DNA from 4 places in the Paenibacillus sp. CECT 9249 genome. Region 4 is predicted to be linked to each of the others. Evidence: riboswitches for the same ligand, from Rfam matches in the RefSeq annotation. Region 4 holds a riboswitch; each other region holds the start of a gene.
The links. Region 4 has a riboswitch for cyclic di-AMP ahead of LQ229_RS25050 (KamA family radical SAM protein). Riboswitches for the same ligand answer to the same signal wherever they lie in the genome.

Region 1 (7,375 bases), on a different contig from region 4:
ATGCAATTCCGCGATCCCTTTGCTGATGGCCAGCCCCAAGCCCGTTCCCGTGAGCTGCCCGGTTTGTTCGGAACGGTAAAACTTTTCAAAAATGCGTTCCAATTCATCTTCCTTCAGCCCGATTCCTTGATCGGCAACAGATAGTTGGGCGAATTCGCTGTCTACCTTGACAGACAAGACGATCTCACTATGATCTGGGCTATATTTGATCGCATTGCTGAGCACATTGATTAGCATTTGCTCGAGCAGAGCTTCATCGCCAAGAACGATGGGGATCTCATCGGGCAGGTCAAGGCGAATCGTGCGATGCTCCTGGTAGCCTTTCAACTGCATTAAAGTCGAGCCGATGATTTCCTCCATTTCGCATTCATTTTTCCGTAATGTAAGCATGCCGCCTTCGAGCCGGGCCATACCCAGCAAATTCAAAACCAACCGATTCATACGAAGCGCGCCATCCCGAATGGTGACAAGAAGTTCCATTCGTTGCTCGGCGGTAAACAGTTTCTCGCCATCGATCAGCCCCGTTGCCGAACCGATAATGGCTGCGAGCGGAGTACGGAGCTCATGCGAGACGGAATTCAGAATGGCGATGCGAAGCCGCTCGGATTCGGCGGTCAGATGAGCCAGTTTTGCCTCTTCCTCGAACTTGACGCGTGCGACCGCACTGGCCGCCAGTCCGCCAACCGCTTCAAACAACAAGGCTTGTTCCGGTAAGGTTTCGCTTCTCTCGCGCTGGGAAATAAGAACCATAACTCCGAATCGGTGTTCCTCGATCTGAAGAGGGATAAAGTGCCCGATGAGTCCGCCCGTATGGGAGATTCCTTTTTCCAATGGCTTACCTTGTTTGTAAACGCGTTTAGCAAGAGCAAGCTCGGCTTGTTCCTGCACATGATGGGCAAATGGGCTGGAACGACGGGCGAGCGTAAGCTCATTGTTGTTTTCAACCAGATAGATCGTGACGTCCATTTTCAGGGTTTCAGATAGCTGCCGGGTAAAACGGTCCAGCAATGATGGCATATCGACGGCAGAACCGATCTGTTTACTGAGCGCATAGAGCGTAGCGGTTTGCTTTTCTTTTTGCTTGGAATAAAGCACTTGTTGTTTAAGCCGCGCTGCCAAACTGGCTGTTATAACCGCGACCGCCAAATAAACGGCAAAGGATATCAAATACCTTAAATCTGCGACCGTGAAACTGATTACCGGCGGCACAAAAAAGAAATCAAAGGACAACAAGCCGAGCAAGGCTGCAAAGAATGCCGGCCGCAGTCCCCAAACTGCGGCATTCAAAAGAACGGGGAGTAAGAAGATCAGTGCAATATTGGTCGTTTCAAACGCGATACCAAATGGCTTTAACAGGATCGTCATCCCGGCGATAAGCAGTACGGAAATGATGTAAGGATGCCAGTCGAATTTTGAAAGGGACTTTGTCATGGTCTGTGCCTCCCATATCAATGATGAATCACTTTTACCATAAGCGTACTGTAAATAAAGCGTAAAAGAAACGTTATCCGGGGGTAAAAGTTCCGTAAAAATCTTGAAAATGAAAGAAAACAAGAGTAAAAGGGAGGAAAAGGAAGATCCCGAGCGATGAAGCATTCAATTGCAATTAGACAATAAAATTTACACCAATACCCGCCGTGCATGGCTTTACAATTTTTTGCATTCGGCGTAACATACGATTCATGAATTCAATGATTCACCGTTTTATTCGCTGAATTGCCTTTCAGGCAAACGGGGGAACCAATTGCGGAAGCTTGTGTGAGAGCGAGCATTCGCGCGGGGTGAATCCTGCCACCGAGATTCGACTCGTTGGCAGGTAGGGCGACTCTCACCGCCCGAATCCGTCAGCTAACCTCGTAAGCGACATAGGAGAGGCAACATTTATCAAAACCAGACACGGTTTATTCGCTGTGTCTTGGAAGTTGATGAAAAGCGACCTCTTTTCGTCAGCTTCTTTTTTGTTGCCTCCCCGTTTATGGACAGGAGGGACACGCGTGATGATTCAAGACGATTATTTTCTCGTTTCAGCGCCGACGGAAGGCGGCCAAGCATTTTTGCGGACGTTGGCGATGAAAGAAATGCCATATGCTGCATTGACGAACAATAAAACCGAAAAGCAAGTTCTGGAGGAAATCGGAGTCAAGCATATTCTAATGGTGAATGCAAAAGAAAGTCGCGCACCGATGATACCCGAGATGCCAATCAGGAAGGTTTACCTGTTTGAACAAAGCTTGAATTGGTGTTGCAGGTACATTCAAATATGCCGTCTCTGGACGACAAAACGAGAAATCGTAAAGTCTGAAAAAGGAGGCATGAATGTATGCTGGATATCGGAATGATTGCCTTGGCGGCTGCACTGGCCGCATCCATGATTGGCCTTGCCGGTTGGGCAGGCAAGGTTGTCGAGGAAGGACGTGGGGAAGCATGATGTGGGCGCTGGGGATCGTCGCAATCTTCATGTTTGTCTATCTGGTTTACGCTTTGGTTAAACCGGAGAAATTCTAAATCCGCTTGTTTTTAGGAAGGAGTATCGTGATATGGCCGGAATCATTGCCATTGTTGTTACATTATTGCCGGTGCTGCTGCTGGCTCGGCCCACCGGACTATATATGGCCAAAGCTTTTGATTATAACCAGTCAGGACTCGATCGATTTTACGGTCCATTGGAAAAATTGATTTATGCCATCGGAGGCATTCGCCAAGAGAATCAAACCTGGCGGAAATACGCCGCGACATTAGTGGTCAGCAATACCGTCATGATCTTGCTCGTTTATCTCGTGTTCCGAACACAGGCGTATTTGCCGTTGAATCCGGCCGGCATTGCCAATATGGACCCAAGTCTTGCGTTCAATACGGCGATCAGTTTTATGACCAACACGAATTTGCAGCACTACAGCGGTGAGAGCGGATTATCGTATTTGTCGCAAATGATTGCCATCGTTTTTATGATGTTTACGGCTCCGGCCACTGCGCTTGCCGCGGTGTTCGCTTTTATGCGCGGGCTGGCGGGCAAGCCGCTAGGCAACTTTTTCGTCGATATGACTCGCGCCATTACGCGGGTTTTGCTGCCGATTGCCTTTGTCACGGCATTCATTCTAATTGCGCAGGGGGTTCCGCAAACGCTGGAACCCGCGGCGGTCGCTCAAACGCTTCAGGGCGGAGAACAAACGATTGCCAGGGGCCCGATGGGTTCGTTCTTGTCGATTAAAGAGCTTGGGAATAACGGCGGGGGATTTATGGGCGTCAACTCGGCCCACCCGTTTGAAAATCCCAATGCGATCAGCAATCTGATCCAAATCTTGCTGATGATGCTGCTTACGACATCCCTGCCGTTTGCATACGGGAAGATGGTTGGGAATGCCAAGCAAGGACGAGTGCTGTTTGTTTCCATGGCCACGCTTTTTATTGTTTTGCTAGGCGTTTCGCTGACAGCCGAGAATGCCGGCAACCCTGCTTTGAACGCGCTCGGTATTCAGCATAATCAAGGGAGCATGGAAGGCAAGGAAGTCCGATTCGGTCTGGCGCAGTCATCGTTATACTCCGTCGTCACCACAGCCTCGGAAACGGGGGCGGTGAACACGATGCATGATACGTTAACGCCAATTGGCGGTATGATCGCCATCGCCAACATGATGCTGAATACCGCATTCGGCGGTGTCGGGGCCGGCTTTATGAACGTACTGATGTACGCCATGATCGGTGTGTTTCTATCGGGCTTGATGGTAGGTCGTACACCGGAATTTCTGGGTAAAAAACTGGAAGGCAAGGAAATGAAGCTGATTGCCGTCACGATGTTGGTTTCGCCTTTTCTAATTCTGGTTCCAACAGCTGTCGCGCTGTTCAGCTATCCCGATACCATCTCCAATCCGGGCTTTCACGGCTTAACGCAAGCGATGTATGAATATACCTCGTCTGCGGCCAACAACGGTTCCGGGTATGAAGGGTTGGGCGATAATACGTTGTTCTGGAACATTACGACAGGAATCGTGATGTACGTGGGCCGTTTCTTCTCCATTGTCGCCTTGCTTGCAGTAGCCGCTTCGCTTGCCGCCAAGAAGCCGGCGCCGGAAACAACAGGCACCTTCCGGACAGACACAGGTTTGTTCGCCGTAGTATTTTTGGCCGCTGTGCTGATCGTTGGTGCGTTGACGTTCTTTCCAAGTCTCGTACTCGGTCCGATTGCGGAACAGTTAACATTGAAGCCATAAGTTTGATTTAATGGAGGTTCTTAAGATGCAAACCAAAAAATCCATGCTTAGTGGGCCGATTATTCGGAATGCTGTCAAGGAAGCGTTCATGAAGCTGGACCCTAGAGTCATGTTTCGTAATCCGATCCTGTTTGTGGTGGAGATTGGTTTTATCATCACGTTGTTTCTATGCTTTGTTCCCGGAGCGTTCCAAGGTTCGACACCGGGTTGGTTCAATATGGTGGTCGCCGCCATTTTGCTGGTGACGTTGTTGTTTGCGAACTTTGCGGAGGCATTGGCTGAAGGAAGAGGCAAGGCGCAAGCCGATTCGTTAAAACAAACGAAAAAAGACATTGTTGCAAACAAATGGGTTGGGGGAGAGATGAAGCAGGTTGCTTCAACGGATCTACGTAAAGGAGATATCGTCGTCATATCACAGGGAGAAATGATTCCGGGAGATGGCGAGGTGATTGAAGGGCTCGCATCGGTAGACGAATCGGCCATCACGGGAGAGTCCGCGCCTGTTATTAAGGAAGCCGGAGGCGATTTCTGTTCCGTAACGGGCGGAACGCGTGTCATTAGTGACCAGATTAAAGTGAGGATCACCAGCGATCCTGGCGAATCGTTTCTGGATCGGATGATTGCACTTGTTGAAGGCGCAAAGCGGCAAAAAACGCCGAATGAAATTGCCCTGAATACGGTTCTGATCAGTTTGACCCTGATTTTCCTGATTGTCGTTGCGACACTGCCGTTTTTCGGGAACTACTTGAATATTGAAATTGATGTGGCTGTCCTCATTGCCTTGCTCGTTTGCCTCATCCCGACCACAATCGGAGGGCTATTGTCTGCCATCGGAATCGCGGGAATGGACAGAGTGACCCGGTTTAACGTGCTCGCCATGTCGGGGAAGGCTGTGGAAACTGCCGGAGATATCAATACGATCATTTTGGACAAGACCGGTACAATCACGTATGGCAACCGGATGGCGAGCGAGTTTATCGCGGTTGGCGGCGCAAAGCAAAGCGATGTAGGCGAATGGGCGGCTATCAGTTCATTGAAGGATGAGACGCCGGAAGGGCGTTCCGTACTGGACTTGATGAAAAAGCTGGAACTCGGGTACAACGAATCATCTGCTTCCGGTGGGGAGTTCATCGAATTCAAAGCGGAAACACGAATGAGCGGGATCGATTTGACAGATGGTCGCAAAGTGCGCAAAGGGGCTGTCGACGCGATTAAAAAATGGGTAGCTGCGCAGAACGGGACTATACCGAACGATCTGGATGCGGCAGCTGATAAAGTTGCTTCTGCCGGGGGAACACCGCTAGCAGTGGCGGTCGATAACCAAATTTATGGCGTCATCTATTTAAAAGATACCGTCAAGCCCGGCATGCGCGAACGTTTCGACCAAATGCGCCAAATGGGCATTAAAACGGTGATGTGTACAGGCGATAACCCGTTGACCGCCGCTACGATCGCACAGGAAGCCGGCGTCGATGACTTTATCGCAGAGAGCAAGCCGGAAGATAAAATTGCTGTGATTCGGCGGGAGCAAGCGGAAGGCAAGTTGGTGGCCATGACGGGGGACGGCACGAACGATGCTCCTGCATTGGCGCAGGCGGATGTGGGAATCGCCATGAATAGCGGTACGGTAGCCGCTAAAGAAGCGGCCAATATGGTCGATTTGGATTCCGATCCTTCAAAGATAATCGAGGTCGTTGCAATTGGAAAGCAGCTTCTGATGACGCGCGGCGCACTTACCACGTTCAGCATCGCCAACGATATCGCCAAGTACTTTGCAATCTTGCCTGCTATGTTTATGCTCGCCATTCCGGAGATGAATGCGCTGAATGTCATGCAGTTGGGATCGCCAATGTCGGCTATTCTATCAGCGCTCATTTTCAATGCGATCATCATCCCGCTGTTAATTCCGCTGGCGATGAAAGGCGTTGCCTATAATGCAGTCAGTTCTGCGCAACTGTTAAAACGCAATATGTTTATTTATGGCTTAGGCGGTGTCATTGTCCCCTTTGTCGGCATCAAACTTATTGACCTTGTTATCCATTTGTGGGTATGACGAAAGGAAGGACTGGAAATGAAATTATTGGCATCCAGCTTGCGAATCAGCTTGCTGTTCATGGTATTATGCGGACTTGGTTATAACTTGGCGGTCACCGGGATCGCGCAGATCATTTTCCCCGAACAAGCCGATGGAAGCCTGGTTCAAGACGACGATGGGACGGTAATCGGCTCCAAGTTGATTGGACAGTTGTTTTCCGAGCCGGAATATTTTCATGGCCGCGTCTCCAGTATTGACTATCAGGCGGATGGATCGGGATCGCCGAACTATGCGCCGTCGCATCCCGAATTGATGGAACGGGTGACAGCATCTGTGGAGGAATGGAAAATGAATAACCCCGAGGTTCCTGTCAGCGACGTACCGATGGATCTTCTGACCAACTCTGCATCCGGCTTGGACCCTGATATCAGCCCGGAGGCGGCACGTGCTCAAATTCCAAGGATTAGCCGTTTGACCGGTATTGAACAGAAACAATTGGAAAGCCTTGTGCAAGAGCAAACGACCGAGCGTGCGCTTGGTTTTCTGGGCGAACCTGCGGTAAATGTATTGCAACTCAATATCGGGCTGCAACGACTACTGGCGAGGTAAGCGATAAACTCTCCCTGCCTTATTTTTCCCGGCAGGGAATTCCCGTTTGTAGTTTGTTTCAAGGAATGAGGAGATGACATGGAGCCATTCAAACGAAAAACACCGGAAGAAATCTTATATTCCATTTACCGGCTTCATCGAGGCCGTTTAAAAGTTTACATTGGCGCGGTCAGCGGTTCAGGCAAAACGTATCATATGCTCCAAGAAGGACAAATGTTAAAACGGCAAGGGGTTGACGTGGTGATCAGTGCCGTTTCAACCGGACAACGCCCCGAGACGCTGGAGCAGATTGGCGATCTGGAGCGGATTCCAAGCATCCATTGGGTAAAGGATGGCGTCGACTACAAGGATTTGAATCTGGAATCGTTGCTGCAGCGCAATCCGGAAGTGGTCCTAGTAGACGGTCTGGCCCATCGGAACAGGGAAGGGGCGCATCATTCGACAAGAGTGGACGACATTCGCTATCTGCTGGATCGGGGAATCAGTGTCATTACGACGGTTAATGTCTATGAGCTGGAAGGGG
Region 2 (7,375 bases), on a different contig from region 4:
TGGATGAATTCCAATGAAGAGTGGCATTACGGCATCGAAATGGCGATAACATTGGACAAAATCCAGCGGCGGACGGCCGAGCGTGCAACCCAATTGCGCTGATTGGCAGCCGTCATCGCGTGGTCCATTGCATGGTCATTGCGGTCCATACGCAACCGTGTCACCGTAGTCATTGCGCTTCATCCATACCAGGGCGGTCGCATGACCATCACGATTCGTACGCCGCCGTCGTCGCGGCATAACGCTCCATTCACATCCCGCCGCCGCTAGCCGCCGCGCACGGATCCGCAAGCCCCAGCCCACTCGCGGCCGCCCGGCCCGGCGCCGGCCATAAAAAAGGACCTTACGCCATGTAAGGTCCCTCGCAGCGATCGCGCCTACGCCAAAGCTTCCTTCAGCTCTTCGGGCGAACGTTCCCACCACTCCGGCTTCTGCGTCATGAGCAATTGGCGCAGCGCCGCTTTCTCGCTGTCGTCCAAGCCTTCGAAGATGAAGCGGCGTTTCAACGCGTAGTCCAGCTTGTTGACATGATCGGCGAGAATTTTCCACCCGCGGCGCGCCTCCTCGTCAACCAGCATTTCGCAGGCCGTAGCCCCGGCGTAATACGCTCCCTCTTCCGTATGGTCGACGGCCACCCACACGACCCAGCACTTCCGGCCGTTCGGCACTTCGCTCCGGTCCGTCAGGAATTTGATGCCCTTCTCTACCTTGCTCTTGGCATGCAACGCGCCGACATCGACGTATGCCTCTCCCCGATCGATAATGACCGGCGAGACGTTATTCAAATCGATCGAACCGGCGCCGAAGCCTTTATGTTTTTTCGTACCGACAATATTTAAAGCGAACATCTTCTTCTCTTTCTGTTCCCCATTATTCATCATTCAAAGTCCTCCTGAAATTCCAGTCAAACCATGCGGCCCGGAAATCCCCGCCGCAGCGCATCGATCCGGTGCCGGAGCATGGCCTTAGATTTAATTTCATTTTAGCTAATAATCTCGAAAATGCAAACATATACATGCTGTAGAAGCTTGTCAACGGGAGGTAAAAGTGTATGACTTCACGCCATACCAAACGAATTGTGCTCATCTCTCTCTCCATCACGATAGCCGCCGTATTCGTCCTGTGGATGATCTACAGCAAATCCGATCCTTCGATCACTTCGTTCGGGCCGGAGGGACGCCAGAACCATGGTTACGTTGAACCGCAAACGATTCAATCGCCGAAATCGGAAGTGCTCAGCGATCGTTTGGTCGAGTACCATATCAATGTGCGATTGGACGATTCCGGTCCGACCAAATCATTGTTCGGGGAGCAAACGGTATCTTGGACGAATCCCGGCAAAAACGAAGTGGAGGAGCTGTATTTCCACCTCTATCCGAACGCGTTCGAATCGATGAACACGACGTTTATGCGGGAATCCGGAGGCAGGCTCAGGAACGATACGATGAAGGAAGGCGGATACGGCTCCATGGAAGTAACCGATGTGCTTACGACCGAAGGCGCCTCCCTCATGCAGAGGGCTTCGTTCGTTCAGCCCGACGATAACAACGCGCATGACCGCACTTTGATGAAAATTCGCCTTCCCCAGCCGATCAAGCCGGACGAGACGGTAACGTTGAAAATGAAGTTCACGGTGAAATTGCCCCAAGTATTCGCCCGAATGGGAGCCGCAGGCGATTTTGTCATGGCGGGCCAATGGTTTCCGAAACTATCCGCTTACGAAACGGCCGGCATGAGAGGACGAACGGCCGAAGGGTGGAATTTGCATCAATATCACGGAAATTCCGAGTTTTACTCCAATTTCGGCATCTATAGCGTCAACATTCAGGTCCCGTCATCCTATATCGTTGCGGCAACCGGCTTCCCGACAGGCGAAGCGGTCGTTCGAAACGGCACGAAGACGTATCAATATTACGCCGACGATGTGCATGACTTCGCTTGGGCCGCTTCTCCCGATTTCATATATGCCGAGGAACCATTCTCCGCGCCGAACGTGCCTGGCGTACGCATTAAATTGTATTTGGATCCGCTGCATAAAGATTTGAAAGAGCGGTATTTTCACGCCGCCAAAGCGTCGTTGACGAGGTACAGCGAATGGTTTGGCCAATATCCGTACTCCACGCTCTCGATCGTCGTCCCGCCCAAGGACGGGAACGGCGCGGGGGGGATGGAATACCCGACGCTGGTTACCGCGTTCGGAGCCGAGAGCGGCAATCCCGGATACGATTTGCTCGAGCGGACGGTCGTGCATGAGATCGGGCATCAATATTTCTACGGCATGATTGCCAGCAATGAATTCGAGGAGGCGTGGCTCGACGAAGGCTTTACATCGTATGCGGAAGACCGCGTCATGGAAGCGGAGTACGGCATCGTGCCCAACTTGCCGATCCAGGCAAGCTATATGACCGATCCGGCGCCTCTGCCGCAGCTGGCTTGGCAATTCAACAACCATAGCCATTATGCGGAAAACGTCTATACCAGAGCGAAGCTTGTCTTGATCGGCATCGAACGCCAGGTCGGGACGAAGACAATGAATAAAATTATGCGCACCTACTTTAACAAATGGAGATTCAAGCATCCGACAACGGCCGATTTCCAGAGGGTCGTAGAACAAGTGACGAAGAAAAAATGGACGGACTATTTCAACCAATACGTATACGGCGGTCTAATGGCCGACTTCGCCGTCGAACGGATCGACTCGAGAACGATCGAGGTAGACGGCGTCCGCCAATCCGAATCGTTCGTCGTCATTCGCAAACGCGGCGGCGATTACCATCCGGTGCCGATCGTCTTCCAATTTCAAGACGGGAAAACGGTTCGCAAAAATTGGGACGGGCAAACGACAACGGTACAATATAAGCTTACCCATACTTCGCCGCTGGAATGGGTGATGATCGATCCGCAGCATACGATCGTGCTCGAGAATAAACATATTAACAATTATATGAAGGCGCATGTCGAAGAACCGGTTCGAACGCGGTGGAATTTGAGCGTTGTGAAAATAATCGAGAGCCTGTTGAACGCGCTCGCGTGGTGAGGTGGGTTGGCCGATGAAGCAATATATCAAAGAGGGATGGAAAACGGTTAAAGACCATTTCTATATCGTCATCATTTTATTTTTGTACCAATTGTTATGGGGATTTTTCCTGTACCGTTTCATAGAATCGATCGTCAGCCCGCTGCTGGCGAGATACCCTAATCCGGCTCCGACGGAGCTGAGCGTGCATCTGTTCATGATGGAAGGACAATTTCAACTGATCAAAACCGATCTCGCCGACTATTATATTTGGATGCTTGCCGGCATGTTCGCGATCCGCATGTTGATGTCGCCTTTCATTAACGCGGGCCTTCTCTACTCTATTCACCACCGGTCGGACGAGGCGGGACCGCTCTTCTTCAGAGGGATCCGAAAAGCATGGAAGCCGATCCTGATCTTCTACTGGTTGGAAACGATCGTCGCGCTGGTCCCGGCCGTATGGATCGTCCCCCGGATCCTTCGCCTGCTGGCGGAGGAAGTTGCCTATCAATCGATGATCTATAAAGGAGTTCCGTACTTGCTCGCTTGGGGCGCCTTCGCGCTCCTCATTCATCAAATGTCTCTCTTCATGCAATTCGGCAAAATCGGCGGCAGAGGAATTCTGCTCTCGTTATGGCTGTCGATCCGCTCTATCATCCCGGTCATGGGCGTCGCGCTCACTCTGCTTGGCGTCGCTCTCGTCGTGGGAAGCCTGTTTACGGCAGCGGCCATGATTTGGACGGGTCTCGTTGCGCTCATCTTGCAACAATCGTATCATCTGTTCCGCCCTATTTTTAAAATATGGCAAACGGCCTCGCAATATCACATTTGGCATGGCAAAACACGAGAATGGTAACATCCCTCCCATACTTATTCGCAAACCTCTCGCTTTCGTACCGCGAAAGCAGAGGTTTTTTTCATGTCCGGAAATATCGATTCGCAAGCTGTAACGGTTTTTTTACCACATTGGACAAATCGTTATCAAATCTGCGCGAAAAAAAGGTTTGAAAAAGTCGATTTCATCTGTTACAATGAAATTCGTGAAGATTTTGTAATAACTTTGTAATCAATTTTGTAACTATTATATTTTTGGTGCTTACATAATATTGCCCAATTCCTATCGCACCGGGAAACGGGGGAACCATTTCGGGTGAATTGATCTCGTTGCAGAGTGATCATAGGGAACCTTCTACCGAACCCTTGAGCTAACCTCGTCGGCATTGGAAGGAGTATTTTGTTTTGAAGAAGAAAATCATCAGCGCAGTAGCGGGTCTCGCTCTTCTGTTTACCGTGCAAGTTGGTAGCGTTTTCGCGGACTCCAAGCTCGACCAGGCAATCGGTGACGTCATCGGCACAAAGTACAAAAGCGGCGGCACGACGACAAGCGGTTTCGATTGCTCCGGATTTACGACGTATATTTTCAAACAATTCGACATCGAATTGCCGCGTACGTCCAAATCCCAACATTCTATCGGCCAGAAAGTTGCGAAAGACGAATTGCAAGCCGGAGATCTCGTATTCTTCAATACGAGCGGGAAAGGCATTTCCCATGTCGGCATTTACGTCGGGGAAGGCAAATTCGCCCATGCCTCTACCAAGAAAGGAATTACCCTCTCCAGTATGAGCGATTCCTATTATGAGAAACGCTATGTCGGAGCGAAACGAGTATTAAATACGGAGCTTTATGAAGATATTGCCATTGAGCCGGATGAATCTTCGGATCATGACGATGTGGAAGTAGAATAATAAATGAGGCCCGCTGCGGAAGTCCTTCGGACAAGCCCGGCGGGCTTTATTATATGCATGAAATAAGCCCGTCCGTTCTTGCATCGAATGGACGGGCTTGATCTATGCCCAACATTATGCGCGTATATTTTTCCGGTAATCGCTGGGCGTAATCCCTTCTTGATTTTTGAAGGCCCGGATAAACGTATTTCGGTTGTTGAACCCCACTTCCTCCCATATTTGCGCGATCGGCTTGTCCGAATGCCGCAGCAGTTCCTTCGCTTTGCCGATGCGAAGCTGTTGAAGATATTCCTGGAATCCGATGCCAAGCTCGTTCTTCAACAGGCGCGACATATATTTGGCGGAAGTGTTGTACTTTTGCGCCAAATATTCCAGATGAATATCCTCGCTATAATGCTCGTCTATAAATTTTTTAAACGCGGTAACATCGAATTTCTGCTGCGCGTTGCTGCATACGAACATAATATTTTCAAAGAAAGAAAAGATATATTGCGTAATTTCGTCTACCGATAACGATTCTCCCGACATAATGAAGCTTACATATTCCTTGCTGACGGAATCGTCCAGCGACCGGTCTTTCTGCTTCAGCACCTGCAGCCCGACAATATAGAAATGCATATACAATTCCCTAATCATCGAATCGGGGATGCCTTGCCCGATATTCGCATCGATCACCCGCTTCAACAGCTCGTATACATCCTCTTGTTTCCCCGACATGAGCAAATTAAACAGTTTATTCTCGTCATGCTTGCTCAGCAAATAGCGAGCGGGTACTTGATCGCTCCCCGTATACGCGTACACCCGCTTGCCGTCGAACGGCGATACGCGCCATAACGCTTTCATCGCTTCGATGTAAGACTCCTGCATCCCCTTATACCCTTGGCGAATCCCCCCAATGCCGGCACAGATGCGCAAGAGGTGCTCGTCGTTTTTGAACAGTCCCACCATTTCTTCGCAATACTCCTCATACGCCGTTCGGTCCGATTGGGCGGGCAAATTAATCAGCAGGCAGAACAAATGCGAATCAATCTCCAGGAAATAGCCGGGACACTGCGGCGGCATGAACGTTTTCATCACTGTTACTATTTTTTGCGACGCTTCGTTCTGGAAACGCTCCGTAAACGTATCGTAAAACGGCTTGCGGAAATGAATTTGAATCAGGGCAATCATAAAATGATCGTTCTCAAACGTAAAATTGCTGTTTTTCAAAAAAGCCCCGATGCTCTCGTCGTCGTACGGATAATTATTTTTCAGCATTTTCACGAAAAAGCGTTCGTTCGCCAGCGGAAGCGTATACGACAGCGCCTCGTTCAACGAATGGACATTGCTCATCATGCGGTTGATTTCGCGGTCCAAATAATGAAACTCATTGCCGTCGTGCGAAGCGGCTTCCTGCGTTTGCGATCCCCTTAACGTACGGACAAGCTTCTGAATCGGCGAATACAAATTGATGCTGAACAGTATGGACAGGATGAGCGACAGCAAAAACGTCAATCCTTCCACCGTATACCGCAAATTTTCGATGTTTTTGAGACTGTCGAGAATATCTTCCTCCGGAATGCTCGCGATCATATCCACTTTGTTATAGAAAAAATCGGCCGTATATTTAATCACTCTCATTTTTTTCCCTTTATAAGTTCCTTTGAACTTATCGGCAGGTTCGCTCAACGCAGCCTGCAAAAATTGCTGCAGTTCGCCGTCGTTTGTAAAATTGGCTTCCGTTGATGCCAGCATATTCCGATTGCGGTCGGCAATGAAAATCATGCTGCCGGGCGTCAGCCGGTAATCGCGCAGCAGATCGGTCATATATTGGGCATTTAAGTGGATAACATACAGGTTATCGGAAGCGTATTCGGCAATTTTCGACTGCACGACGGGAAGAATCGTCTTGTTCTGATTGCGATTGGATCCGGTAATTCGCGAAGGCGGCAAAATTTGAAATAAATCGTGATTCGCGCTGTATTGCTGCCAATATTCGATCGGATATTTCTCCATCGGATATACATTCCCGTAAAAGTAAGATTCCTCATAGGTCCCTTCGTTGCTGATGATCAATTGATTGTCCCGTTTCAAAATATAGGCGCTGTCTATGGAGGCGTTTCCATACTTGACGCGGGCAAGCGACCGAACGCTCTGACTGATGTCGGCATATTTGGGCAATTCGTCGATGCTGAAATCGGCCGAGAATACCTTCATTACGCTGGAATCGAGGGACAGCAAAAAATTGGACTGGTAAATGCCCTCGAACAATTTGTTCAACGAAACGGCCACATTGGACAAAGAGCGGTCATAGTTGCGTTCGAGTTCGGATTCTACATAATGCAAATAGACGTTATAGGTTAAAAAATTGATCGTTTGTATCAGTAAGGAAATCGATACGAACAATATGATAAATCGCGCTAAAATGCTGCGAAACCCGACTCTTATGAGGTTGGAAATGAATGTCTTCACCGCTGGTTTCTCACTCCATGCCTTCGGCCTCCCACCGGAAAGCGGCCGACCGTTACTTGTAAAGTCAGAGTAAGCAAAGCGCCCTGTCTAGTCAAGGTGTTACATTATTCCATCCGTACTTATGTGGAAAGATGTGACTTGATAGAATTTCATGACATGACC
Region 3 (7,375 bases), on a different contig from region 4:
CGGCGCCTTTTCATATACTTTCATTACGTTCACCCACTTCTAAAGCTCATCGCTATGGCTCTAAGGTGTCTAACTTAGGACAACTTACCATATTATATCAGAATCCCGTTAGAAACGCATTTCGATCGCTCCGGCAAGGCGCCTGCAATAATATCTGCAAAGAAGAAAAGCGAAGTTCCCGGGCCAACCCCGGATACAACCTCGCCCGTTGCCAAATTACGACTTTTTCGCTGCGGCTTGTTCCGCCAATTGAATCGCCCGTTTCACCATATTCCCCGCGTCTTTCGCCCGAATATTCCCCCAACCTTCGCGCTGTACCGTTTCGTAAAAGCCTAAATCCTTCGCAAGCTCGTATTTCAACTCCTCGGACATGACGCTGCGTCTTCTGCCCATCGAAATTCCTCCTTTGCGCAATCGGAACATTATTGCCTGCGTTCCGTTCTGACAGTGTTAGTATGGCTCGGGCATTTGCAGTTCATGCAATCCGGGAGGTTGCGACTTTTTCGCTGGAGAAGAAACGAAACCCAGTGCCGCCTCGCGTCACTGGGTTTGTTAATTATAAAATAATTGCGCCCTCTACAGGGCTTATTGTTGGATATAGGTGATGCGGACTTGCCCGTCGTCGTCACATACGGTAACTTCGACCGATTCCGTCAGTATATCCGCGTAACTATAAGAAACTCGCTTAAAAGCATGCTGCTCTTGATCGAGCTTAACGATAAAAACAGAAGGGTAGATTTCTTCCAGGACTCCGGTCCTTTCAATGGTCTTTCGGCGACCACCGTTTGCCCGTAACATAATTTTACGCCCGACGTGGGCTTCCAAGCTACGTTTAATTTCCAACAGCGCATTTTTAGCCATTGTCAACTACCACCTCTTTCCTTGTCCATTATACCCAATTCAAGAGGTAATGTCAAATGAAACAAATTATTATATCAGCCATCAATTCGTGTTGTCAACGGCATTTTGAGTGATTTTTTAAATTTTTCGGTTTTACCATCTTAATAAAGTTCACAAAATGTTCACAAATCAAAAGAAGGAAGCGTTAGTCCCATTTGAAACCGGACGTTTATGTCGCCGAAGGAGTAACATTCAGGGTCGATAAATCCTTGATTCTCGGGATTCCGATACGGTAGCTCCCCCTTGTTTCGATCCCGCCCAAGCCGTCCGTTCCGCTAATCGTATGCTGGATGACATCCACCACGTCGATCGTATCCTTGATCGGGGTAAACGAAGACTTCACCGCGATATAAACCGGATCCAGCGCGTGGATCAAGATGCGTCCCGGAGAACTCGCAAAATTGGCTCCCGCTTGCAGCAGCGCTTCAAAATGGGATTGGCAAGCGCCGGCGATAATATTCAACGCATCAAAATTCCGCTCGTATTGGCGCGCGATTCTGACGGCTTTCACAAAATTTTCCGAGTTTTTGTAACTGTTCAAGCTATATAAATCGCGATTTTTGAGATGCTTGAGCACGCCGTCGTGGCCGGTGATGACGACGATGTCCGGTCGAACGCGCGGCAGCAAATGGTACAGCATATCCCCCATGTTCGCTTCGTTTACGTAATGCCCTTCTGCCGGTACTCGGAGCTGTCCGTACAGTTCCATGCTTTTTTTTAAATAATTGACGTCTCCGTCCAGATGAAGCACTTTTCCCGGCACCTCGAAAAAAGGCTGATGGTTCATCAACTTTCGGTTCAATTCGGCTTGGCTTCTTTCCGTTTGCCCTTTGCGGTACTGTTCCATTAAACGCGTCGATTCCATCGATTTAATGCGAGCCTGTTTCTCTTTGCTGTGGATCGATATCGTATTGGTCACCTTGACGAGATCTTGGAGCGGAGAATCGGCTAGCAAACGAAAATCCGTTCCTTTAATAATCGCTTGATCCGCGCGCATCGCTGCAATGCGGAACATGACATCTCCGCCGTAAGACTTCCGTACGACCAGGTCTCCTAGCTTCATATGCAAAATCACCTCTTCGTCTATCGTATGGGCATGAAGAGGGATTGGTGTCTATTTTTGCGATGAGAACCCGGTCATCTCGCGCCATAAACGTACAATTCGTCGCTTAGGCGGGCGAATTCCTCGAGACTTAGCGTTTCGCCGCGGCGCGCCGGATCGATGCCCGCACGCTGCAGGATCGGCATAAGTTCCTCCCGATTCTCTTTATCGAAAAAACGCGCTTTCAAGTTGTTGGCGATCGTTTTCCTGCGCTGTGCGAACGATGCCTGCACGACCTCGAAGAAGAGCGGTTCGCTCTTCGTTTGGACCGGCGGCTCTTCCCGCACCTTCAGGCGAATGACCGCCGATTCCACATTAGGCTGCGGAATAAATACGGTATGAGGCACCGTACAAACAAGCTCAGGCTCGCAATAATACTGTACGGCGACGCTAAGGCTGCCGTATTCCTTACCGCCCGGCTCCGCCGCCATCCGCTCGGCGACTTCCTTCTGAATCATGACGACGATATGCTCGAGCGGCAGGCGCTCTTCCAGCAGCTTCATAATAATCGGCGTCGTCACGTAGTAAGGCAGGTTGGCGACGACGCTCACTTTACCGATACCGGCGAAGCGTTCCGCGAACAATGCGCGCAAATCGACCTTCAGCACATCGCCGTGCACCACTTCCGTATTCGGATACGGCGCCAGCACTTCCCGCAAGATGGGGATCAGGCGGGAATCGATCTCCACGGCCGTCACCTTGCCCGCCGTTTGCGCCAGTTTCTCCGTCAAGGCGCCGATGCCGGGACCGATCTCCAATGCGCCCTTCGTTTGATCCAGGCAAGCAGCCTGCACAATTTTATCCAAAATGTTGCGGTCGACCAGAAAATTTTGCCCTAAGCTTTTCTTGAACGAGAAGCCATGCCGCTGAATAATGTCTTTCGTTCGATTCGGCGTGGCGATGTCCATATTCGTTTCTCTGTTTCTACTATCGTGATCGGCGCGTCCCGCCGCATTCGGTCGATTCATCCTCGTTACAGCCCTTCATTCTCGATTTGCCGCAGCGCCGCCGCAAACTCCTCGCGGCTAATTTGAAACGCGGCGCAGCGCTTGTAAAATTGCTTGCCGTTGCAATAACCGATGCCCAGCAGTTCCCCCATCGCTTTCCTGCGCTTTGCGGACTGCGGATGGATGATGAGGCCCGCTTCCATTAAGTCTTCCCAATCGATCTGACTTCCAGCCGCCTCAACCTCGCTGCGCACGCTGTCCAGCGCCGCGCGAATCGCCTCAGGCGAAGCGTTCTCGACGCCGATATCCCCTTCCCGGGTCGCATCGGACAGCTTCAAGAAGGCGTGCTTGCAGCCCGGTATGCGGGCGGATATGATTTTGCGGATCCGTTCTCCGGCGTGATCCGGATCGGTAAATACGATCACGCCCCGGCGCTCTTGCGCGAGCGCGATCCGCCGCAAAACGGCTTCATCAATCGCCGATCCGCCCGTCTCGATCGTATCTGCGTCCACCGCCCGCTTAATCGCGGCCGTATCGTCTTTGCCTTCGACGACAATGATTTCTTTTATCATAAACCAGGGTAACATCCTTTCGTGCATTAAAAAAGAAGAGGTGAATCCCTCTTCTTAGCATTACAACATATTTATCGAATAAATGCCAGTGCTCCGCGCGATTAGCTCGCTTCCGGCTTATTGGGCCCGATGACGTATACGGTATGGCCTTTCTTGCGGCCGAAACGCTTCGCTTCTTTCAAGCTATCGATATACACGTCGATCTTATTGCCTTTGATGGCGCCTCCCTTGTCTTCCGCCCGGCGGAAGCCGATGCCTTCGATGTATACCCACCATCCCATCGGAATGACTTTCGTATCGACCGCGATCGTACGCCCTTCGGTTACGCGAGTCCCCGACGCCGTCTTGGTGCCGATGCCGTCTTCTTCCGCGGAATAGGCCGTTAAGCTAACGTTTTTCAAAACCTTCTTGTAGGAGAACGTAACATCGTTTTTGGTTGTTGTCGCCATATCAGGCGATTTCGCCGACAACACGGTTACTTGCGGCGTTTCTTTCTTCGTGCCGACCGCTACGATTTTGTCCTTCGTTTCGTTCTGAACCGTTTTGTCGACCATGACGGAAGAAACCAGCTTTCCGTCTTGAAATATATTTTCAATTTTTTGAATCACGACGCCTTCCTGGCCTTTCTGCACCAGCTTTTCTTTACCGGCCGCCAAGGTAGGGTCTTCTTTTGTGACAATTTGGAACGGAACGGTCAACTGCCGTTCTTCCAGTTTTTTCTCCACCCGCACGATTTTAATATCCATGTCGCCGTTGATCGCGGTGTCCGGAGAAGGGAAAACTTTGTCATGCTCGGATATAGTAATTTGATTTGCCTTGATTACGTCCTGAACGGTAGATGCGGTCGTATACACCGTCTTCGTCTGCCCATCGGCGGTCACATGCACGGGTACCGCATGATCGATTCGAATCATGTCGCCGTCCTTTATCTCCGATAAAGGGGACGCCGAGATGTAATCGTGCGCGCCGACCAAGATAGCTTGTTCATCCAGCAGGTGCTGCAAAGTTCTGTGTGTTGTTTCGACCTGTCGGTGTTGTCCATTCACGACTAAAGCGATTTCTTTCTTAGCCGTTACGTTCAAGAGCACCATCAACATGAAAGATAAAGCAAGAGAAACGATAGCGAGTAGTATGACCAATTGCAAGTTTTCATGCATCCATCGCCACGCGAAAGACATGCTGGATGATCGTCTTCCATGGGTCTCCTCTAGTTGGAAATTGCCCACTTCTTCGGTCCTCCTTCATAGTCCCGCCGCCTAAGTGTTTCGCATGATTCATTGAGACGCGACTATAACAGATTTTTCACAGGATCCGCATTGAAAACATCGCTTGCCATGAACTCTAGGTGCTGCGTTTCCTGTGTCCTCACCAGTGTGCCAGGTAAGTCCTCACCTCCCGTTTTCTATGCCTATGACGTCTTGGACGTCTTTATTCGAAAACGAAAAAGAAAGCCAACGTAAGAGGGACCTCTTTCGTGGCTTCCGGTATCGACATGTAAATTAGGCATTGGACGCACGAGGTTACCTCTCTCTGCACGCTTACGAGGTTAGCTGTCGGATTCGGACGTGAGAGTCGCCCTATTCGAGCCTATTCCGCTCATGGCGAAATGGCGCAAAATTCACCCCTAGACCCTTGGAAGAAATCAATGATGCGATCGCAATCGTTCGCGTCATTCGGTTCCCCCGTTCTCCGTTCGGAGACTCAGCGAGACTGGTTTGAAGAAATATGATATCAAACTCTGATTTGAATCATACTCTGTAACCGCGATGATTGTAAAGCCGACTTTTACCACGTATTTCTGAAAAATAGATTAAAAAATTGTAATAAACGGCCCTTTTCTTTAACAAATCCTTTAATTTTGCTTTATAAATCGCTTTTTCATGCCTTTTTCAGCGTTTTTCAGTCAAATCGAAAACAATTTAACGCATTTTGGAACGTAATTTTGGATAATTCTTCTAATTCCAACCCCTTTAACGCAGCTGCCGCCTCCGCCACCAGACGTACATAACCGGTCTCATTTCGTATTCCACGAAATGGATGAGGTGTAAGATAAGGGGAGTCTGTTTCGATCAATAATCGGTCGAGCGGAACTTGCGAAAGCACCTCTTTTGGCTGCTTGGCATTTTTGTAAGTAATTGGTCCGCCAAACGAAATATAGAAACCGAGATCGAGACATTGTTTAGCAATTTCCCAGCTTCCGGAAAAACAATGCATGACGCCGCCGACTTCTTCGGCATGTTCTTCCCGCAAAATGCGAACCACATCCGCATGGGCGTCTCGATTATGGATCACGATCGGCATCTGTAAATTGCGAGCGAGGCCGATCTGTTGTCGAAACACGCTCTGCTGAACGTCTTGCGGAGACGTATCCCAGTAATAATCCAGGCCGATTTCGCCGATCGCCACCACTTTGTCGTGGCGGCACAGCTCCGCGATCCAGTCCAAATCTTCCGGCCGCATCGTAACGGCGTCTTGCGGATGCCAGCCTACGGCCGCATAAATAAAATCGTATTTCTCCGCAAGCTCCATCGTCGTCGGAATCGTTTCCCGGTTAAATCCGATATTAATCATCCGGCTAACGCCTTGCTCCAAAGCGCGCGCGATCACTTCTTCGCGATCTTCGTCAAATTGCGCCGCATCCAAATGAGTATGTGTGTCGAATAGCATCTCTTTGTCCTCCTGTACATTTGTCGAATTCGATACTCGTTGTCGTTTCTCTTCCTATATATCATATCATTCGTTCAACTCAAACAGCTTGGCGATGTCGGGACGAAAACGATGCATCGCCGCTTTCAGTTTATGGTCCGGATAATACAGGCGGTATTTTCCTTTATGTATGCCTCCGATCGAACGAATAATATCGGACACTTCGGCAATATCCTTGACGTGGCCGTGCCGGTCAAGCAGCCATATACGGGCCGTCATCGCCTCGTCCGTCGGATAATCGACCTCCAAATCGTAATCGGGATGCAAACCCGCCTGCCGGAACTGGTCGCGAAGCTCCTCCTCCAGCATCCGGTCTAACGCCGGAATCACGCTATATTTGTACAATTTGCGCTCTATGAAGCGGCGGCATAAATCCGACAATATTTCGTCTTCGTCTTGGATCCATTGCATAAATACGGTTTGAACCAACGCCTCATCCAATTGTACATATTGTTTCATCGATATTTCGCCTTTAAACAAAGCCGGCAGCGGTTCGATCATGAACCGAAACCGGTGTCCGCTGTCGAACAGTTCCTTCGCTCTGCGAAAAATTTGTCTAAGAATGATCTCGGAGCTTCTCGTCACCGGGTGAAAATAGACCTGCCAATACATTTGGTATCTCGACATAAAATAATCCTCCACCGCATGCATGCCGCTTTCTTTCACCACGATTCGTCCCTGGTGCGGGCGAAGCAGACGCAAAATGCGATCCATGTCGAACGTTCCGTAGTTTACGCCCGTAAAATGGGCGTCGCGCAGCAAATAATCCATCCGGTCGGCATCGAGCGGGCTGGATACGAGATTCACGACGATCGGCTTCTCGTACGTCTTGCGAATGACGGCGGCGACTCGCTCGGGAAAGTCGGGCGCAATCCGGCTGAGCACGGCGTTGATTTCAGAATCTTCCATTATAATGCGGCATGTCCAATCTTCGTGATGCATGCGGAACGCTTCTTCGATCGAATGGGAAAAGGGCCCATGACCGAGGTCATGCAGCAAGGCGGCGCATAGCGCAAGCATCCTCTCCTCTTGCGGCCAATCGGCGTCGTCCCTGCGTTCGAATTGGGAGATGATGCGGCGCGTAATTTCGTACACCCCGAGCGAATGGGAGAACCTGCTATGCTCGGCTCCATGAAATGTCAAATAAG
Region 4 (7,375 bases):
GCAAAATCAAAAACGGTTGTTGCTGGACGTAGATACAGGCGTGGACGACGCACTGGCCATTTTATACGCTTTGAAATCCCCCGCCGCGGTCATCGAAGGAATTACGACGGTTTGCGGCAATGTCGCCGTCGAGCAAGCGACGGTCAATACGCTGAAAGTCGTGGAATTATCCGGCGCAGGCGATATCCCTGTCGCTCAGGGCGCGGCAAAGCCGCTGATGCGGGAATGGGGCGGCACCGTAACGGCCTATCATGGGGAGAACGGACTCGGCAACTACGACCGTTTGCCCGAACCGAAGCTGCAGCCGCTCGAGGAGCATGCCGCCGATTTTATCGTGCGGAAGGTCAACGAGCGTCCGCATGAACTCACCTTGGTATTCGTCGGCCGATTGACGAATTTGGCCCTCGCGCTCGCGAAGGACCCTGCCATCGCAACCAAAGTCGACCGGCTCGTCCTGATGGGCGGCGCGCTGCGCGCCCCGGGCAATGTGACGACGGTGGCGGAGGCGAACATCCACGGCGACCCGGAAGCGGCGCATCGCGTATTCCAATCCGGCATGCCGATTACGATGGTCGGTTTGGACGTGACGATGAAGGCGATTTTCAAAGAGAAGCATCTGGAGGAATTGAAACGGCGCATGCCTTCGCAATTGGCCGATCTGGAGGCATTCGCCGAGCATGTGCTGAAATTCCGGTTTAACGCTTACGACAGCTCGGACGGGCTGTACGGAACGGCGCTGCACGATCCGCTCGCGGTCGCCGTCGCGCTCGATCCAAACTTGGTCGAAACGGAAGATCATTATATTACGGTGGAGACGAAGGGCAAGGTCAGCGAGGGAGCGACATTGGCGGATTTGCGCCGGCCGACGGACCGCAGCAATGCGTCGGTATGCGTGCAGGTGGACGAGGAACGATTTATTGAACAGTTCATCGAAGTATTATGTTCCGGCAAAGGAGGGGCTTAAGCAATGAAAGAAGCGACGAAACAGCCGATCATTCTAGATGTGGATACCGGAATCGACGACGCGATGGCGATCGCATACGCTGTTCGTTCCCCCGAGCTGGAACTGCTCGGCTTGACGACATGCTTCGGCAATGTGACGGTGGAGGAAGCGTCCCGCAATTCGCTGCAAGTGCTCGAACAACTGGACCGGGATGATATTCCGGTTATTCCCGGAGCGGCCGAGCCGTTATTCCGCCCGCCGCTCAAAGGGAAGACCGTGTCCGTTCACGGGCATAACGGTTTGGGAGACGCCGAGCTGTCGGAACCTAAGGGGGCGGCGCTCGATATGCATGCTGCCGAGTTTATTGTGGAACAGGCGCGGAAACGTCCGCATGAAGTGACCGTCATTGCGGTCGGCACGATGACCAATATGGCGCTCGCGATTATGAAAGATCCGGAAATCGTTCATTTATTGAAGCGGGTCGTTATTATGGGCGGCGCGGTAACCGTGCCCGGCAACGTAACGCCGCATGCGGAAGCGAATATATATGCCGATCCGGAAGCGGCGGAATTTCTGTTCCGTTCCGGCGTGCCGATTACGCTCGTCGGGTTGGACGTAACGATGAAGACGCTTCTTCCGCGTGCGGAGCTTGCGAATTGGCGGGAGAAAAATACGAAGCTAAGCCGCTTTATGGCCGATATTACGGACTATTACATGGATTCTTATACGAGCTTCTATCCCGGCATTCTCGGTTGCGCGCTTCACGATCCGCTGGCCGTCGGCGTCGTCATCGATCCGACTTTCGTCAAGACGAAGCCGATTCATGTGCAAGTCGATACGGAAGGGATTTATTCCATCGGCAGAACGGTGGGCGACTTGCGCGCCAGAGCGGAACAAGAACCGAATATGGACGTTTGTCTGGAAGTGGATGCGGATCGGTTTTTGCAGCACTTCCTGAAACGCATCGTTTAATTAGAGTAGAGGCTTGTACTTATAATTGCAAGCAGACAATCCCGTTCAAGGGCGAAATCATCTTTTGCCTTTCGGACGGGTTTTTGTATTGTCATCGTTTATCCCATGCTTTCATTTTCCCGACATTGATCATCGATATGACGACGACGGTGCAAACAACAACCACACTTGATACGACGATCGCAACGGCTCGCAGTTGCTCTATGCCCATAGCATTCCTCCCCTTTATTTTTGCTCTACATATAGGACGCGGCAAATCTTTATCTGTTAACGAAAAATTTATAAAAATTTCGATAAAAATCGTCAACTTTTTCCATTTTGAAACGTTATTATTTATGTAGTCATACATAAATATGGAAAGTGAGGAATTTTACATGGAGAAAAGGTCGATCAAAGCGAAGTTCAAGAGAAGTTTTGCAGGAGGAACGGCAGTTTTGCTTATTTTGTTGGCGCTTCTCCCGGTCCGGCTTGCGAATGCCGAAGGCTCGTCCGTTGAAGGCGCCAAAACGCCTCCTCCGCCGATCGAAGCGGGCCTTGTTCAACCTTTCGGCGTCTTCGACCCGAACCATAAGTATTTGGATTCAGGCAGCGCCACACTGTCGAATGATGGGGACGGAAAAGTGGTCGTAAGCGGCAGAACGACCGCCAAGCAGACGGTAGATACAGTAGGCGTATCAACGCTTGTGCAGAGATGGACAGGTTCCACTTGGGTCGATGTAGGCTCCACAAGCACGTCTACCGCAACCAACAGATCGACCGTATACGGGTCGGAATCGAGGGAACTGTCTACCGGGTATTATTACCGCATCAAATCGACTCACTGGGCCAAAAAAGGGGACACAACCGAGCAAGGGGTTAAATACACCGGTTCGATCCTTGTCAATTAATCGCATTTAAACGGAAGGGGCCGCCCACGATTTCCATGTGGACATGGCCCCTTATCTAACTCATTGCAACGATCTGGCGAACTTCATCAGTTCTTGCTCATCCAATGAACCGGTTAGCGTGATTCTCGTGTCGCCCGCGATCCATTCCAAATTCGCTCCTCCGCCGGCGTACAAGACGAGCACTGCCTGATTGCCGTGAATATTCACGTCTTTAATTTCGCCGGACGCTTGATTGATGCTAACCGACGCTTCGCCGCCTTGTTCGATTTTTTGCTGAATTAACAGCAACCTTTGTTCTCCGTCGTAGGAATATATCGCATCCATACTGCGATAGGCACCGTCGGCATCGCGATAAATATTAACGGATTCAAGCGTCAGTCCATCCGGCGTATACGTGGGAACGAGCATGGCGAAATTTACTTTTTTTCCTGCTGTTTCAAAGCTTGACGTTTCCGGCGTGACCGCGTTGCCCGCATAGCTATGATCCGGTTGATTGCCTTGTGCGCCGCTTTGATCCGCATACGGCTTGCCGGTATTCAAGTCGTAATCCGGCGGCGGAGCGGTCTTGGCTCCGTTTTTGTGCGCCGGGCTAGTGTCGAACATAATGCTTACGAACCCGTTCTGAACTTTTTTGAAGATGGTCGAGAAGCCGGAGAACGCATAGGTTTGATTCATGGCGCCGAAGGAAAGCCCGATTAGTATGGAGAAACAAGCGATTGCCGCCCCGATCGCCGAGACGCGGAATACCCGCCGCCGCTTTCTTGCCGCCTGCAATGTAGAGCGCATTTGCAACCAAGCCTGCTCTCCGTCTGGAATTTCTATGCTGGCATGATATTGTTTAACCATGTCGGCGATACGTTGTTCATCGGATGTTTGCAACGTTTCTCTGTCGTTACTCATAATTCCTCACCCATTTTTTCTGAAATTTGTCCGCCAGTTTTTTGCGGGCTCTCGCCATACGCTGCGTTAATACGCTATGGGAAATGCCAAGCTCCTGTTCGATTTCGCGATAGGGCATGCCCACAATATAATGCAGGAAGAGGACGATTTTGTACTCGTATTTAAGCTCGCTTAACGTGGCGTACAAGGTTTCGTTGCGAATAAGCGTTTCGACCGCATGGTCGACCTGAGAAGACAATTCGTTTTCGCTTGAAAACTCTTCTATAGTATTGACGAGTTCAGGGTCGGAAATATGATGATATTTTTTATTTTTTCTTATTAAATCGTAAGCCGAATTTCTCGCGACTTTTTTCAGCCATGCTCTAATGTTCGAATCTTCGCGTATTTTGCTGCCGCTCTGCATCGCTTTAATAAAAGAATCTTGAATCACATCTTCCGTTAGCGAATGATCGTTAAGCATAAAGTAAATGTCGCGATATACAAGTTCCCGGAACAGTTGAAACAACATTCGCTGCGTTTGGTCGTCCAACGAATGAATGTTATTGCGGAACAAGCTGAACCATTGGTCCGTCAATTGTATTCTCTCCTTAGCAGGTGATGAAGCGGAAAAGGGAAGTATGATTGCTTTTTAGCTATTCATATCGTAGCCCAGCAGGTTAAAACTGTAAAGAAGTTACGTGTTAAAAAAAGTGGGGGATGGAAAAAACGACATATATTGGAGGCGATTTGTTGACATAACATATGCGATCCGCTACAATAAGTATACGCTTAATTTTCAATATGCAATGTTGAAAAGCGGGGGAACCAATCAATGGGGGCGAGTCGTTTGCCATGCAAACGTAGGGAACCATCTTTCCCGAGTCCGTCAGCTAACCTCGTCAGCGTTGGATGGGTCAAATTCCAAATCTAATAGCACAACTTCTTTGACCCTCATTTTGTCGGGGTCATTTTGCGTTTTTTTTTGGCCCTGAACGGCGCAGGATTATCCTTGCGCATTGTTGGGGTCTTTTTTATTTGTGCATTGGGGGAGGGGATCGAAGCCAGTCTTATCAAATCATGCAGCACATTCAAAATTTGAATACGGGAGGAATTAGAAATGCCGCAACCGAAGTACATTATCGATATTGACAAAATTACTCAAATACCGGAGAAGGAAAGGGAACGGCTAAAGCAAATAACGGATAAATTCGTTTTTCGAGTGAACGATTATTACTTGAATTTAATCGATTGGAGCGATCCGAACGACCCGATCAAGAAGTTGGTCATTCCCAATGAAGGGGAACTGCAGGAATACGGACGTTGGGATGCCTCGGACGAGGATACGAATTACGTCGTGCCAGGCTGTCAGCACAAGTACGACACGACGGCTCTTCTGATCGTATCGGAAGTATGCGGCGCATATTGCCGGTATTGCTTCCGTAAACGGTTGTTTCGCAATGACGTCAAAGAGGCGATGTCTGACGTCGAACCGGGATTGGACTACATTGCGAAGCATCCGGAAATTAACAATGTGCTGTTAACCGGGGGCGACAGCCTCATTTTGGCTACGGCCAAGCTGAAAATGATTTTACAGCGGCTCCGGGAAATCGATCATGTCAAAATCATTCGGCTCGGGTCCAAAATACCGGTGTTCAACCCGATGCGCATCTATGAGGACGAGGAACTGCTCGAGACGATCCGCGAGCATTCGACTTCCGATCAGCGGATTTACGTGATGGCTCATATTAACCATCCGCGCGAAATTACGCCGGAAGCGCGGAAGGGATTCGAAGCGCTGCATAACGCGGGCGCGATCGTCGTCAATCAAACGCCGGTTCTTCGCGGCATTAACGACGACCCGGTCGTTCTGGGAGAACTGCTTGACAAATTGTCATGGGCCGGCGTAACCCCGTATTATTTCTTTATCAATCGTCCGGTGGCCGGAAACCGCGATTTCGTCTTGCCGCTTGAGCGCGTATACCGGATCGTCGAAGAAGCCAAGGCGAGAACGTCGGGTCTCGGCAAGCGCGTTCGCTTATCGATGAGCCATACGTCGGGCAAAATCGAAATATTGGCGATCGAGGACGGCAAGGCCTATTTGAAGTATCACCAGTCGCGGGACGGACAATACGGGAAATTTATGATATTGGATTGTCCGGAAGACGCGGCTTGGTTCGACGATTTGCCGGGAAGCGAGCGGTATTGGACGAAGCCGAAGAAAAAGACGGATAAAGTCGTTTCGGTGAATAAGCTTCCCGATATGCCGCAGAAGCGGACGGGGAAAAATGCCGTTTAAACGAACGTAAACGGGCAAATCGGCCGCTAAATAGAATAAGCCTCCGTTGCACGCGTATGGCGGAAACGGAGGCTTTATTGCGTTTATGGCCCAGGATTCCAGACGCGCACGCATTCTTCGGAATCGTTCTTAACGCTGCCAACTAGGGGAGAAACGGGATAGGCCGTCATCTCTTCCTCCGGATAAGGGACAAGCAGCGGCTGAAGATCGGCCGGATCCTGAATGGCCCGGTTCAGCCATATTTTCTCGTCTTCCGGCCGTAAAATAACGGGCATCCGGTCATGAATATCGGACATCAATCGATTCGGCGTCGTTGTAACGACCGTGCATGTGCTGATTTTCGTGCCGTCTTCCCGCGTCCATGTGTCGTACAGGCCGGCCAGCGCGAAAATCGCTTTATTTTTCAGCATAATCCGCATCGGCTGTTTCCCCGTATCGGTCGCTTTCCACTCATAGAACGAATCCGCGGGAATGATGCATCGTTTGCGGCGAAATGGCGTTCGAAACGCCGCTTTATCCGCAATCGTCTCGGCACGGGCGTTGAAAGTCGGAAATTTCAATTTCTCTTCTTTCGACCATTCGGGAATCAGCCCCCATTTCAACCCGCCGAGGCGGTTGTTTTTGCCGTCATGCACGATGGCCGGAACGAATTGTCCCGGAGCGACATTATATCTGGGCTGATAATCGATCAATGTATTGCCTTCAATAAAGAAGCGAAGCAGCAATTCCTCCATCGTTACCGTTATCGTATAACGCCCGCACATAAGCTATGCCCCCTAACGCTTGCAAATGATATCTTCATTATAACGTTCTAATATTTGGAGTTGAACAATTTTACATTGGTTGATATTGTAAAAATATAATAATTTGTTGTCGATAAGGGGAGGGAATACGCATGCGGCCCGAAGTAATGCAGACGATGATCGATATGGTGGACAAATACGTTCGCATCGAAGAGTTTAACAAGCTGTTGAAGGAATGCGTTTATGAAAAAGGATCGGAACAAACCGGGTGGGGTGAAATAACGAGATACGCCCATCTCATGCTCGGCGGTTCGTCTCCCAATCTGGATCGAACGGCGGCGATTACCGAGATGATCATGCTGGCGGCCGACATCGCCGACGACCTTCAGGATCAAGACAACAAGGACAAGCTTTGGATGCAATACCGGCAGGAATACGTCATCAACGGCGTATTGGCGCTGTTAATGGGGGCGGTAGCCGAGAGCGCCGAGCTGACGAACGGCAAGGGGGGACCCGTCACGCTGACGAGGGAGATCAGCCGCATCTTATTGGAATCGTTGAACGGCCAATTTGCCGATTTGGAACAAAATGTGACGACCGAACAACAATATATCGCCATGGTATATCAAAAATCGGGCTCCCTGATCCATTTGGC

Region 1: linked by a shared signal. The riboswitch ahead of LQ229_RS16375 (hypothetical protein) and the one ahead of LQ229_RS25050 (KamA family radical SAM protein) in region 4 are both predicted to bind cyclic di-AMP.
Region 2: linked by a shared signal. The riboswitch ahead of LQ229_RS21345 (C40 family peptidase) and the one ahead of LQ229_RS25050 (KamA family radical SAM protein) in region 4 are both predicted to bind cyclic di-AMP.
Region 3: linked by a shared signal. The riboswitch ahead of LQ229_RS22395 (3D domain-containing protein) and the one ahead of LQ229_RS25050 (KamA family radical SAM protein) in region 4 are both predicted to bind cyclic di-AMP.

The regions. Positions count from the first base shown of each region.
Region 1 is NZ_CAKKLI010000023.1:20,603-27,977, forward strand. It holds gene LQ229_RS16370 (ATP-binding protein) at 1-1,431, opposite strand, end outside; cyclic di-AMP (ydaO/yuaA leader) riboswitch at 1,700-1,879, shown strand; gene LQ229_RS16375 (hypothetical protein) at 1,998-2,339, shown strand; gene LQ229_RS16380 (hypothetical protein) at 2,321-2,428, shown strand; gene kdpF (K(+)-transporting ATPase subunit F) at 2,428-2,505, shown strand; gene kdpA (potassium-transporting ATPase subunit KdpA) at 2,538-4,208, shown strand; gene kdpB (potassium-transporting ATPase subunit KdpB) at 4,234-6,261, shown strand; gene kdpC (potassium-transporting ATPase subunit KdpC) at 6,280-6,852, shown strand; gene LQ229_RS16400 (universal stress protein) at 6,931-7,375, shown strand, end outside.
Region 2 is NZ_CAKKLI010000042.1:804-8,178, reverse strand. It holds gene LQ229_RS21365 (hypothetical protein) at 27-173, opposite strand; gene LQ229_RS21360 (YwhD family protein) at 378-878, opposite strand; gene LQ229_RS21355 (M1 family metallopeptidase) at 1,052-3,037, shown strand; gene LQ229_RS21350 (hypothetical protein) at 3,051-3,872, shown strand; cyclic di-AMP (ydaO/yuaA leader) riboswitch at 4,114-4,251, shown strand; gene LQ229_RS21345 (C40 family peptidase) at 4,256-4,762, shown strand; gene LQ229_RS21340 (AraC family transcriptional regulator) at 4,877-7,213, opposite strand.
Region 3 is NZ_CAKKLI010000047.1:9,461-16,835, reverse strand. It holds gene ispE (4-(cytidine 5'-diphospho)-2-C-methyl-D-erythritol kinase) at 1-24, opposite strand, end outside; gene LQ229_RS22420 (small, acid-soluble spore protein, alpha/beta type) at 217-393, opposite strand; gene veg (biofilm formation stimulator Veg) at 586-861, opposite strand; gene yabG (sporulation peptidase YabG) at 1,070-1,963, opposite strand; gene rsmA (16S rRNA (adenine(1518)-N(6)/adenine(1519)-N(6))-dimethyltransferase RsmA) at 2,038-2,910, opposite strand; gene rnmV (ribonuclease M5) at 2,976-3,521, opposite strand; gene LQ229_RS22395 (3D domain-containing protein) at 3,623-4,699, opposite strand; cyclic di-AMP (ydaO/yuaA leader) riboswitch at 5,041-5,238, opposite strand; gene LQ229_RS22390 (TatD family hydrolase) at 5,421-6,188, opposite strand; gene LQ229_RS22385 (HD domain-containing protein) at 6,255-7,375, opposite strand, start outside.
Region 4 is NZ_CAKKLI010000065.1:1,285-8,659, reverse strand. It holds gene LQ229_RS25075 (nucleoside hydrolase) at 1-964, shown strand, start outside; gene LQ229_RS25070 (nucleoside hydrolase) at 968-1,915, shown strand; gene LQ229_RS25065 (hypothetical protein) at 2,350-2,802, shown strand; gene LQ229_RS25060 (DUF4367 domain-containing protein) at 2,863-3,702, opposite strand; gene LQ229_RS25055 (sigma-70 family RNA polymerase sigma factor) at 3,695-4,276, opposite strand; cyclic di-AMP (ydaO/yuaA leader) riboswitch at 4,458-4,602, shown strand; gene LQ229_RS25050 (KamA family radical SAM protein) at 4,799-5,977, shown strand; gene LQ229_RS25045 (SOS response-associated peptidase) at 6,061-6,741, opposite strand; gene LQ229_RS25040 (polyprenyl synthetase family protein) at 6,873-7,375, shown strand, end outside.